Regions from separate parts of the Pseudomonas sp. AMR01 genome, predicted to be linked through region 2. Evidence: riboswitches for the same ligand, from Rfam matches in the RefSeq annotation. Region 2 holds a riboswitch; each other region holds the start of a gene.
The links. Region 2 has a riboswitch for cobalamin ahead of cobW (cobalamin biosynthesis protein CobW). Riboswitches for the same ligand answer to the same signal wherever they lie in the genome.
Positions count from the first base shown of each region.

Region 1: linked by a shared signal. The riboswitch ahead of cobO (cob(I)yrinic acid a,c-diamide adenosyltransferase) and the one ahead of cobW (cobalamin biosynthesis protein CobW) in region 2 are both predicted to bind cobalamin.
Region 3: linked by a shared signal. The riboswitch ahead of Q7C20_RS18840 (ABC transporter substrate-binding protein) and the one ahead of cobW (cobalamin biosynthesis protein CobW) in region 2 are both predicted to bind cobalamin.

Region 1 is NZ_JAUTYR010000008.1:130,887-135,171, reverse strand. Features, by position in the region: gene cbiB (adenosylcobinamide-phosphate synthase CbiB) at 1-454, opposite strand, end outside; gene bluB (5,6-dimethylbenzimidazole synthase) at 451-1,101, opposite strand; gene Q7C20_RS10350 (cobyrinate a,c-diamide synthase) at 1,098-2,489, opposite strand; gene cobO (cob(I)yrinic acid a,c-diamide adenosyltransferase) at 2,486-3,097, opposite strand; cobalamin riboswitch at 3,177-3,425, opposite strand; gene Q7C20_RS10340 (PQQ-dependent sugar dehydrogenase) at 3,525-4,285, shown strand, end outside.
Region 2 is NZ_JAUTYR010000029.1:38,810-43,094, reverse strand. Features, by position in the region: gene cobM (precorrin-4 C(11)-methyltransferase) at 1-140, opposite strand, end outside; gene Q7C20_RS20970 (cobalamin biosynthesis protein) at 211-603, opposite strand; gene Q7C20_RS20965 (CbtA family protein) at 600-1,292, opposite strand; gene Q7C20_RS20960 (CbtB-domain containing protein) at 1,304-1,492, opposite strand; cobalamin riboswitch at 1,587-1,802, opposite strand; cobalamin riboswitch at 1,844-2,044, shown strand; gene cobW (cobalamin biosynthesis protein CobW) at 2,137-3,198, shown strand; gene cobN (cobaltochelatase subunit CobN) at 3,202-4,285, shown strand, end outside.
Region 3 is NZ_JAUTYR010000022.1:61,109-65,393, forward strand. Features, by position in the region: gene Q7C20_RS18840 (ABC transporter substrate-binding protein) at 1-914, opposite strand, end outside; cobalamin riboswitch at 1,026-1,220, opposite strand; gene Q7C20_RS18845 (hypothetical protein) at 1,339-1,773, shown strand; gene Q7C20_RS18850 (RAD55 family ATPase) at 1,770-3,248, shown strand; gene Q7C20_RS18855 (sensor histidine kinase) at 3,258-4,274, shown strand.

The DNA.
Region 1 (4,285 bases), on a different contig from region 2:
GCGCGGCAACCACCGCATCGCTGCCGTTCTCCAACACTGATTCGGTGGCGGCGCGGGCAACTTCGGTGCTATCCAATTCAGTGGTCTGGCGGCTGACCAAATAGCTCACGCGTTTGCGCGCTTCGTCCAGGTCGCCGCTGCGCAGGGCCTGGGCCACCGGGATCACGTGTTCACCCAGGCTGCGCATGCCGAGGGCGCAGTACAACGCCAGAATTTCCAGCACCCAGCCGATGTACGGCGCCCACGACAAGGCGGTGGCCAGCAATGTCAGCGGCACGACAGCGATGAACCACGCGGTCACGCCATGGCTGCGCCAGCCACGGCCGCCGGCATTGAAACGTTTCTCGATGCGCCCGGCGAAATTGCCGAACGCCACCAGCGGATGCCAGCGCTTGGGCTCGCCCAGCAACGCGTCCAGCGCCACTGCCGCGACACACAGCAAGGCCACACTCATTGACTCACTCCCCACACATTTTCATACAACATGTCACTCAGCGGCCGTGGATCGGTCCAGCCTTCGAGCTGCAACATCGGTGCCGGGTAGAACGCCTCTACCGGTCCCAGACACAACACCGCCAGGGGTTTTGCGCCGGGTGGCAAGCCCAGCAAGTCGGCCAGGGCCTGAGGCTCGAACAGCGAGACCCAGCCCATGCCAAGGCCTTCGACGCGCGCCGCCAGCCACAGATTCTGGATCGCACAGGACAGTGAAGCCATGTCCATTTCCGGCAAGGTGCGACGACCAAAGATATGACGCTCGCGATCATCCATCAGCGCCGCTACCAACACTTCGGCGCAGTCATGAATGCCTTCGACCTTGAGCTTCATAAACGCGTCGGAGCGCTCGCCGAGGGCTTCGGCGGTGCGGATGCGCTCTTCCTCCACCAACTGCTGAATTTTCCCACGCAGTTGTCGGTCGCTGATGCGAATGAAGCGCCAGGGCTGCATCAATCCGACACTGGGCGCCTGGTGGGCAGCCTGGAGCAGGCGGTGCAACAACTCGGGAGCGACGGTGCCACCGGTGAAGTGGCGCATGTCGCGGCGTTCGGCGATGGCGCGGTAGACGGCGTCGCGGTCGGCTTGAGGGAAGGCGTTGTCGGTCATGGCCCTATCGCGGGCAAGCCCGCTCCCACAGTTGACCGAGTTGAAACACCCTCCAGTGTGGGAGCTGGCTGGCCTGCGATGGCGGCCTCCCGATCAGGCGCAAACAATGCGGCCACAGCAGCCGGATTCGACGGAAAATAAAAGTGCACATAGGAAGCCGTCATCCGCCCCTGCCGATAAACCGATTCGGCACCGCGCCCGCCATTCGGGCTCACGCCACGGGCAATCGGCTCCCACTCGGTGCTGGTCAGCGAATGGTGATAGGTGTGGCCACGCAATACACCTTCCGGCAGCTCGACGCTTTGCAGCGCCAGGGCCGCCAGTTTTTTCTGCATCACCGCATCGCCTTGCAGCAGGCCAACCAGCTCGGCGCGGGTACCGTCGACATCGGTGAGCGAATCGAGCAGATAGAGCATGCCACCACACTCGGCCAACAACGGTTTGCCGGCGGCGTGATGGGCGCGAATCGCATCGAGCATCGGGGTATTTTCCGACAGCGCCGTGTGGTGCAGTTCCGGGTAACCACCGGGCAGATAGAGGCTGTCGGCGTCGGGCAACTCGCGGTCGTGGATCGGCGAGAAGAAGTGCAACTCGGCGCCCATTGCCCGCAACAGGTCGAGGCTGGCGCCGTAGGTGAAGGCGAAGGCCTCGTCGCGGGCCACAGCAATGCGCACGCCCGTGAGCAACGGCTCGGCCTTGATCACTTCCGGTACGGCAAAGGTCACCGGCGGCGGCACGGCGACTTCGCAACTGCTGCCCAGCGCTTGAGCGGCGGCGTCCAGGCGCATGTCGAGGTCATTTAGCTCGCTGGCTTGCACCAGGCCCAGATGACGGCTGGGCAATTCGATCCCGGTTTCTCGAGACAATGCGCCGTACCAGCGCAAGCCTTCAGTGAGGCTGCCTTCCAGCAGTTGCGCGTGGCGCAGGGTGCCGACGCGGTTGGCCAGCACGCCGGCGAACGGCAAGTCGGGTTGATAACGCGCCAGGCCCAGGGCCAGCGCGCCAAAGGTCTGAGCCATGGCCGTGCCGTCGATCACGCCGAGTACCGGCACGCCGAAGTGGCGCGCCAGGTCAGCACTGGACGGCGTGCCGTCGAACAGGCCCATCACGCCCTCGATCAATATCAGGTCGGCCTCGCCTGCGGCTTCCCACAGCAAGCGGCGGCTTTCCTGTTCGCCGACCATCCACATGTCCAATTGATACACCGGCGCACCGCTGGCGCGCTCGTGAATCATGGGGTCGAGAAAGTCCGGCCCGCATTTGAACACGCGCACCTTGCGCCCCAGGTTGCGGTGCAAGCGCGCGAGTGCGGCGGTGACGGTGGTTTTGCCCTGGCCGGACGCCGGTGCGGCGATCAGGACAGCCGGGCAATGACGGGGCTGATTCAAAGTTCGACGCCCTTCTGTGCCTTGATCCCGGCTTGGAACGCGTGCTTGAGCATGCCCATTTCGGTGACGGTGTCGCCCAGCTCAATCAGCTCAGGTTTGGCGCCACGGCCGGTGACCACCACGTGTTGCATCGGCGGGCGGGCTTGCAGGTCGCTGAGCACCTGGTCGAGGTCGAGGTAGCCGTGCTTGAGGGCGATGTTCAACTCGTCCAGCACTACCATGCCGATGGCGGGGTCTTGCAGCAGTTCGCGGGACACGACCCACGCGGCTTCGGCGGCGGCGATGTCGCGCTGGCGGTCCTGGGTTTCCCAGGTAAAGCCTTCGCCCATCACATGGAAACGTACTTGTTCGGGGAAGCGACGGAAGAACATCTCTTCACCGGTGCTGTGGCGGCCCTTGATGAACTGCACCACGCCGCACTGCATGCCGTGGCCCATGGCGCGGGCGAGCATGCCAAACGCCGAGCTGCTCTTGCCTTTGCCGTTACCGGTGAGCACCAGCAACAATCCGCACTCGTTGGGGGAATTGGCGATGCGCTCGTCGATCACGGCTTTTTTGCGCAGCATGCGCGCCAGGTGGCGTTCTTCGCGGTCGGGGGAATCAGTCATGGCAGCTCTCCGTTGGGGCTGGACAAAAACGGCGGGCAGGAAAAAGACAAAAACAGACAGCCAAGCATCGCCCACCGTGATGCTGTTGGATGATCCAGGCCGGTCTCCGGGCTCATGAGTGGCGCTCTCGTGGAGAGGGCAACCGACGATGCGCCTTCCCATATCGCGTGCGATACAGTGGCAAAAAGCACCGTTTTCACTCATTTACCGTTGCGGGGGCAGCGCCGGAGTTGCGGCAGCACTGTGTACAAGTGCGCTCACTCACCGGCTTCCCTGTTTCACTCTGTCGACCCACGGGCCACAGAGCACCTGGAACAAGCCGCGAAGGTTAGTGGGTTGGGGGTGGAGCGTCAATTAAAGCTGGCCTTGCACTTGAACCATCCCACTGCCGCACTCCTCTACCCTTACAGGTATTCAGGAGAAAACCATGCATAAAACAAGACTTGCCTTACTGATCATGGTCGCCGGCACCCTCGCCGCCTGCGGTGAAAGCTCTACCTTGCAGGTGTCCGACGGCACCGGGCCTTCGCCCAAATTGCCGGAGCCGAACAAAACCCTGATCCCCACCGTGAACATCGCCCCGGCAATTGGCTGGCCTGATGGCATGAAGCCGACCGCCGCCGCAGGCACCCAGGTGGCTGCGTTTGCCGAAGGGCTCGATCACCCGCGCTGGTTGTATGTGCTGCCCAACGGCGATGTGCTGGTGGCCGAAACCAATGCACCGCCCAAGCCGGATGATTCCGCAGGCATACGCGGCTGGGTAATGGAAAAGGTTATGGGCCGTGCCGGCGCGGGCGTACCCAGCCCGAACCGCATCACGCTGCTGCGCGATGCCGACCACGATGGTGTGGCCGAAACGCGCACGGTGTTTCTGGAAAATCTGAACTCGCCCTTCGGCATGACCCTGGTGGGCAATGACCTGTATGTGGCGGATTCGGACAAGCTGCTGCGTTTTCCCTACCAACCGGGCGAAACCGTGATCAAGCAGGCCGGTACAAAGGTCGTCGACTTGCCAGGTGGCAGCATCAACCACCACTGGACCAAAAACGTGGTGGCGAGCAAGGACGGCAGTAAGCTGTACGTGAGCGTTGGCTCCAACAGCAACGTTGGCGAGAACGGCCTGGCGGCCGAAGAAGGTCGGGCGGCGATCTGGGAAGTGGACCGTGCCACGGGCCAGCACCGCATTTT
Region 2 (4,285 bases):
GCCTGATGACCTTCCAGCACCGCCGCCGGCACCAGTGAGCCGGCATAAATGATCACCGGGCAGCTGCGGATCAGCCGCTGGCCTTTGACGGTGATCAATTCCGGATCGCCGGGGCCGGCGCCGATGAAGTAGACGGTCATGGGGGGTTCCTGTCGAAAAACGGGCGAGCATGAAAAGTGCTCATGATCGGGCGCACTGATTATCGGGATTTTAGCCTGCGCAAGCCAATGCAAAGGTGGCCTGGGCGGTTTTTTTGCGGGTGATCAGCAGCCGCGAAGGGGCGTTGCAGAGGTGTTCAGCCAGGGCCAGGGCCGCGCTTTCGGCGATGCCGTAACAGCCGGTGTGGGCAAACGCCACGTCGGATGTGTGGCTCAGGCGGCCCTTATAGGGGGCCAGTTGTTCTGCGCTGAAACATTGAAAGGGCAGGCTCAGGTGTTCGGCCAGAGCGAGCAACCCCGGCTCATCCTGTTTGCGATCAATACTGGCCAGGGCGGTAATGCGCGAGCGCTCAATACCGCCCTCGGCGAGGGCGGCGTCAAACAGCGCCAGCAGGGTGTGAACGTCACAACCCCGTTGGCAGCCCAGGCCGACCACCAGGGTCATGCCGAGTATTGACCGTCGCGGTTGCGGCGAAACAGCCAGGCGCTGATCAGGCCCAGGGCCAGCCAGAACGCCACGTTGGTCAACTGCGAGGCAATCTTGAACTGCGCTTCCAGTGCCTCCGGCGCCAGCATCGAATGCACCTCAGGCTGCGGCGCGCCGATTACATGCGGCACCGCCAGGATCGCCACGCCCAACACTTTCAACAGCCAGCCGCGGCCAAACACCAGCAACGCGATACCGGCAGCCGTGGACGCGGCGGTGCCGATCCACCAGACCTGGCGCTGTGCCAAATCAGCAGCGGCGGTACCCGGCAACTCAGGCGGCAGGCCCAGCGTGGGCGCCAAAACAAAGGTCGCGTAACCCGCCAAGCCCCATAACAGGCCCTGGGCCGCGCGGGTTGGCGCGCGCAAGGTGTAAAGGCCAGCCAGCATCAGCGCAAAGCCCACGGCAACCACCAAGTTGCCGCCGGTGGTCGACAGCACGCGCTGCCAGCCGTCTTCCGGTTCCCAAGCTTGGGCGTCGTGAGTGTGCGCCGCTGCGCCAGGGGCATGTTCATGCGCTGCCGGAGCCTTTTCAAAGGTCTCCGCCTGCACAATCAAAGGGGCGACCCAGAAGCTTTGCAGCAGGGTCAGCAACAGGGCGGCGAGCAGGCCGGTAAAACCTGCGGTCTGGGCAATGCGCTTGATCATGTCGACAGGCCTCAGTGGCACGGGAACGCGGCGCTGTGGCGAGTATCGTGGGCGGCGTTGTGCACCGCTTCGATGTGCGAGAAACCGGCGAAATACACCAGGCACGCGCCGAGGATCGACGCGCCGATGGCGGCGGTCAGGCGTTGGCTCAAGGTGGCGGTGCTGCTGGCGGTGTGCGAGGTGCTACTGATGATCGACATGGCGCGTCCCTTCTGGGTTTCAGGGTGACGCAGGCGCATAAGACCCCGCGAGCCGGGCACGCAGGGTTCGAACAGCGCCCGCCCACCGCGGGTTTGTTATCTGATTTTTTCGGGCCGGTCTCCGGGCTTGCGAGGGGCGCTCTGCGGGAGAGTCAGCCTGAAAACGTCGCCTTCCCATGCCCAAGGGGCACAGTGGATATGACGTTTCGCTCGCTTACCGTTGCGGGGGCAGCACCGGACTGTCGTGTGAACATGAGTCACCGGTTTCCCGTTTCACCCTGTGAAGGGCACCCGAAACAAGGCGGGTAGGAAAGCATGCAGAGCGGCGGTAGTCAAACTGACCGAGCACCTGTAGCCTTGCACCTTCGAGGTTCTTCGACCGAGGTCGAAGCTAAGAAGGGAACACGGTTCAAGCCGTGGCTGCCCCCGCAACTGTGAAGGGTTTAACTGACTGCCACGCCACTGCCACTACGGCGGGAAGGCGCAGCCGGCGCCGGTCGAGAGACCCGCAAGCCCCAAGCCAGGAGACCTGCCTCGTGACCGATTTTCTACTTTAACCGGGCGGGGTGATCCGGTGACGAAATCAGCTGCTGCGCGCTGTCGCAGGGCCTATCGTCCCGTATGCCCGCCCCAAAGGGCATCCGATGAAAACACTGGCCAAACTCCCCGTCACCATCGTTACCGGCTTTCTCGGCTCGGGTAAAACCACCTTGTTGCGCCACATGCTCGACAACGCTCAGGGCCGTCGCATTGCCGTGATCGTCAACGAGTTCGGCGAGCTGGGCATCGACGGTGAAATCCTCAAGCAGTGTTCCATCGGTTGCACCGAAGAAGAAGCCAACGGCCGCGTCTACGAACTCGCCAACGGTTGCCTGTGCTGCACGGTTCAGGAAGAGTTCTTCCCGGTGATGCGCGAGTTGGTGGCGCGTCGCGGTGACCTCGACCACATCCTCATCGAGACCTCGGGCCTGGCCCTGCCAAAACCCCTGGTGCAAGCCTTCCAGTGGCCGGAAATTCGCAGCGCCTGCACCGTTGACGCGGTGATTACCGTGGTCGACAGCCCGGCCGTAGCCGCTGGCACGTTCGCCGCGTTCCCGGATCAAGTAGACGCTCAGCGCAAACTCGACCCGAACCTGGACCACGAATCGCCGCTGCACGAGCTGTTCGCCGACCAACTGGCGAGCGCCGACCTGGTCATCCTCAACAAATCCGACCTGATCAGCCCGCAAGACCTGGCCCGCGTGCGCCTGGAAGTCGCTGAAGAATTGCCGCCAGCGGTGAAAATCATCGAAGCGAGCAGCGGTCGCGTGCCGCTGGACGTGTTGATCGGCCTGGGCGCAGGCTCCGAGGAACACATCGACGGGCGCCACAGCCATCACGATCATCACCACGAAGGTGAAGACGATCACGACCATGACGCGTTTGACTCGATCTCCATCGACCTGCCGCAAGCTGACGAGTCGCTGCTGCTCGACGCCTTGACCCAGCTGGTGGTGCAGCACGGCATCCTGCGCGTCAAAGGCTTCGCGGCGATCCCGAACAAGCCGATGCGCCTGTTGATTCAGGGCGTGGGCACGCGCTTCGACAAGCATTTCGACCGCGCCTGGGGCGCTGACGAAGCGCGCATCACGCGCCTGGTGCTGATCGGCCAAGAGCTGGATGCGGTGGGCCTTGAAGCGCAATTGCGCGCCGCGCTCAGCGTTTAACCCATGCACCTGCTCAGGACTCAGCCCGGTGGTTTTGTCGCGGACGACAATATTGCCGACCTCGGCCAAACCCCCGCTGAACTGGTGATCCTGTGCAGCGGTGATTCGAGCCTGGCGCTGCTCGCCGAAGCGGCGCAGCAGTTGCCCGACGACTACCCCAGCGTGCGCCTGGCCAACCCGATGCAGGTGCAGAATCACGCTTCGGTCGACCTCTACGTCGATGAGGTGCTGCGCCACGCCAGGGTCATCCTGATTTCGCTGCATGGCGGCATCGGCTATTGGCGTTACGGCATCGAGCGCCTGGTGGAGTTGGCCGAGCGCGGCGTGCAGTTGATCCTCGTGCCGGGGTGTGATCGCCCCGACCCGGAACTCAGCGCTTTGAGCACAGTGGGTGTGGCTGAGCGCGACCGCCTGTGGCACTTCCTGCGCCAGGGCGGCATGGGCAATGCTCTGGATTTTTATCGCTGCCTGGCCAGTGAATACCTGGGTCGCGACTATGCCTGGGCCGAACCGCGCACCCTGCCGCGCACGGCGATTTATCACCCGCGTAAAGCCGACGCTCGCTTGAATGATTGGCAAGCGGATTGGAACCCCGAGTTCCCGGTGGCCGCCGTGCTGTTCTACCGCTCGCATTTGCAGGCGGCCAATACCGGCTTTATCGACGTGTTTTGCCAACGCTTGCAGGCGGCGGGCCTTAACCCGTTGCCCATCGCGGTGGCCAGTTTAAAAGAGCCCGGTTGCCTCACGGTGGTCGAGGACCTGCTGGATGACGTGCAGGCAGCGGTGATTCTGAACACCACCGGCTTCGCCCAGTCCAGCCCCGAAGCGCCGCATGTGCGCCCGTTTCGTCGCAATATTCCGGTGATCCAGGCCATCTGCGCCCAAGACAATGAGCCCGGCTGGAAGGCCAGTGCGCAAGGCCTCGGCCCGCGTGACTTGGCGATGCACATTGCCTTGCCGGAGCTGGACGGGCGCATCATCAGCCGGCCGATCAGCTTCAAGGACCTGGCCTGGCGCAGTGAGCGCAGCCAGTCGGACGTGGTGTGCTATCGCGCTGCGCCCGAGCGTATGGATTTTGTTGCCGAAC
Region 3 (4,285 bases), on a different contig from region 2:
ATGATGCGATTGTGTTTGACGGCGTCCATGTTGCGGGTCACTGGGTCGCTGCGCAGGAAGGCGAGTTTCTTTTCATGGTCGTCGGCCGGGTAGCGGCGACGGTCCATGCGTGCGATGACGAGGAAGGTAGGGTTGGCCTTGGCGATGGTTTCCCAGCCGACGGCGGGCCACTCTTCATCCGACTGCACCACGTTGTGCAGGCCGAGGGTTTCGAGCATGAATTGCGGAATGCCCTTATGGCCCGCCACGTACGGGTCGCTGGCCATCTCGGAACTGGAGAACCACACCAGTGCGCTGGCCTGTTTTAGGCCTTTGCTGTGCACGGTGGCGACGGAGTTGGCCAGGCGCGCCTTGAGTTCGTCGTTCAGTTGCTGGCCGCGACCCTGTACGTCGAAAATCTCGGCCAGTTGGCTGATGCTCTTGTAGATCGTCGAGATGCGAAACGGCTCCAGCCGGGTGCCGTCGGCGCCGACCAGGTTGTCCTTGCCTTCGCAGTCGGAGGGCAGCAAATAGGTGGGGATTTTCAGCTCGTGGAACTGCTCGCGTGTGCCCACTACGCCTTGCGGGCCCACCACCCATTCCAGCTCGGCGGCCACCAGTTGCGGGCGCTTGGCGATGACGGCTTCGAAGCTGGGCTCGTTATCAGCCAGGCGCGCGATGTTGTCGTTCTGCGCCTTGAATTGGGGCAGCACGCTGTTGAACCACAGCGAGGTGCCGACCACCTTGTCGGCCACGCCCAGTGCGTAGAGCATTTCAGTGGCGGCCTGGCCGATGGTGACGCTTCGCGCTGGCGCTGCCGGGAAGGTCAACGTGCTGCCACAGTTCTGCACGGTCAGCGGGTAGTGAGTCGGGGCCGCGTGGGCCAGGGCACAGAAGCCCAGGCCGGTGAGCAGGGCGGTAACGCGTGGCAGCATGGGGAAATCTCCGTGGACCGTACGTGAAGCTGGGGAGGTACGGTTGGGAAATCCACCCTCAAACACTGCGATTGTGGCAGGCGAGGACGTCCTTCCCGGACACCCCGCCGGTTAGTGAGTTACTGGGCCGGCAGGTCTCCTGACTGATGCGTCGTCGCCGCGCTCCGGCCTTCCCGAGCAAGGCTCAGTGGCGTGTTGGAGCAGGCTCAGCACCTACAGTTGCGGGGGCAGTTTCGATTGACGTCGCGGGCGGCGTTTCGAATTCCCTATTAGTCCCGTTTGGGAACCGGCGCGGTATGGTAGTCGATCGGGCCGGGCAGGGGGAGCCTCATAGGCCCGCAAACCAGCTGCTTCAGCCTGCGGGGTCTCTATCTGCTGATATAGGGTGTAGGCTAAGGGACTGTTCATCAGATATTAGTCAGTCATGCCCACGCTTAGCGAAGAGAGCCGCCGGATCGTAGCTTCTCTGGCGCACCGTGTTGGTCCGCACGCTGACACTGCAAGCATCGCCGAGGCGATTGTGTCGATTTTGCAGGATATGGGCGCTGCACTTGCCCCCATCATCGGCCAGCAGGGCGTTGCCGCGCTGTACCGCCGCAGCCTCCATTTGTGCGTCTCTAACCATCCACGCCTGGCCCGCACCTATGACAGTGTGCTGGCCAAGATGGACCTGATGGCCCTCAAATCCGTACTCGTGGAGCAAAACCAAACCGATGCGCTGTTCTTCGGTGAGGCGTTGCTGACGACCCTCTACGAGCTACTGACCACGCTGATCGGGCCCTCACTCACCGCGCGTTTGCTTGCTGACGTGTGGCTGCCTTCTTCGAGCGACACCTCTTCGCAGGAAATTTCGCCATGAGCACCAAAGTGACTATCAACCGTCTGGCCACGGGCGTGCCAGGACTGGACGAGGTCCTGGGCGGTGGCTTGCCGGAGTTGTCGTTCAACCTGATCGCCGGCCCGCCTGGCTGCGGCAAAACTACCCTCGCGCATCAAATGATGTTTGCCCTGGCGACGCCGGAGCGTCCGGCGCTGTTCTTTACCGTGCTCGGTGAGCCGCCCCTGAAAATGCTGCGCTATCAGCAGCAATTCGATTTCTTCGACAGTGAGACGATCAACCATTCAGTTCGCTATATCAACCTGGCCAGCGACACACTGGCAGGCGACCTGGATGAGGTATTGCGGCGCATTGTCAGTGAGGTGGAGAAATATTCACCGGCGCTGGTGTTTGTCGACTCGTTCCGCTCCGTGGTGCTGGCCAGCCAGACTCAGGACAACCCCAACAACAACTTGCCGCAGTTCGTTCAGCAACTGGGCATGTTGATGACCACCTGGCAGGCGACCACCTTCCTGATCGGCGAATATTTCACCGAAACCGACACCAACCCGATTTTCACCGTGGCCGACGGTTTGATCTGGCTGCGCCAAAGCGTCGAGCGCAACTCGATGGTGCGCAAGATGGAAATCATGAAGATGCGTGGCCAGCCAACATTGCCGGGCCTGCACACCTTCCGTATTGCCACCTCGGGCATTGAGGTATTCCCGCCGGCTGCGCGCGACCCGTCGGTTGAATCGCCGCCGACGTTCCCGATCAAACGGCTGAAAATGGGCGTGCCGAAACTCGATGAGATGCTCGGCGGCGGCCTGCCTCGGGGCTATTCGTTGCTGGTGGCCGGGCCTTCGGGTTCGGGCAAAAGCATTTTGGCGTCGACCTTTTTGGCCGAAGGCGCGCGCAATGGGGAAACCGGGGTGATTGCGGTGTTTGAGCAACGCCCCAACCATTCGCAAAGCCCTCAATTGGCGACGTTGATCAAGAACGATCAGGTGGGCTTGGTGGACAGCCGCGCGCCGGACCTGTCCATCGATGAAATTGTGCAATTGCTGCTCAGCGAAATCAGCCGCTTGAAGGCGACGCGTGTGGTGATTGATTCGCTGTCGGGCTTTGAACTGGCGCTTGCGCCGACCTTTCGCGCAGATTTTCGCGAGTCGCTGTCGCGCATGGTCACCGCGCTGACCGGGGCCGGGGTCAGCGTATTGATGACCTCGGAGCTGGAAGACCGCTACACCGACCTGCGTTTCAGCCCTTATGGCACCGCCTTTTTGACCGACGCGATCATCGTGCAGCGCTATATCGAGGTCGAGAGCCGTCTGCTGCGCATTATGGCGGTGGTCAAGGTGCGCGCCAGCGCCCACTCCGACGAGCTGCGCCAGTACCACATCGACGACAACGGCCTGCACATTCGCGACATGCTGCCCGAGCAGGAGGGGTTGTTGGGTGGTCGGCCTACCAGGCAGGTGCCCGCCATTGCAGTGACAGGAGATAAACATGTATGAGCCTGACTCATGAGTGAAAACGGCGGCAAGAATGAGCGTGCGCTGAACACTGCGGCCCACGAACTCTTCCTGCTTGGCCAAAAAACCGTTGAAGCCCGCGCCGTATTGGCCGCCCTGCAACAGCAACTCACGGATGCCAGCGATCGTCTGGTGGACACTCAGCACATCGAGGAAGTGATCGAGGCCAATCAGCAACTGGTGCTGGCGATGCTTTTGGCGCAATCCGACGTGGCAGCGCCTCCGCGTCTGGAGGAACAACGCTTGTACCAGGAGCTGCGCGAAGCGAATGCGCAGTTGGTCATCGCTGCGCTCAGCGCCCAAGACCTGCAGGCCACGGCTGAAAGTGCGCTGGGCCAGCAGAGAAGCATCCTGGCGATGGTGGCGCACGAGCTGCGTAACCCGTTGACGCCGATCAGCATGATCGCCGAACGCATGGTTCGGCTGCCGAGCGACCAGCTACCGCGGATGCGCGAGCTGATCGAGGGGCAAGTGCAGCATATTTCGCAGTTGGTCGATGACCTGTTGGACGTGTCCCGCGTGAGTACGGGCAAGCTGCGGATCAACTGCCGTGACGTCGACATGCTGCAAATCCTGAGGGACGCGATTGATGCCTGTAGCCCGGTAATGCACGCCAAACAGCAGCATTTCTCGGCGCAGTTGCCGGAGGGTGTGGTGATGGTCAGCGGTGACCCCATTCGCCTCGCGCAGATTCTGCATAACCTATTGGCCAACTCTGCCAAGTACACCCAAGTGGCGGGCAGCATTGAGTTGTCTGCAAAGGTTGAGGCGCAGACGTTGAAGATCAGCATCTGCGACAACGGCATTGGCGTATCGGCTAAATCGCTGCCGTACATCTTCGACCCGTATGTGCAAGACGACCATGCCATCGGGTTTAACGGCTCGGGGCTTGGGATTGGCTTGACCGTGGTTCGCGAACTGGTCGAAGCCCATGGCGGCAAAGTAACCGCCACCAGCGAGGGCCATGGGAAGGGGAGTGAGTTTGTGGTGAGGCTGCCGCTGTTGTGACCTGCAGGATT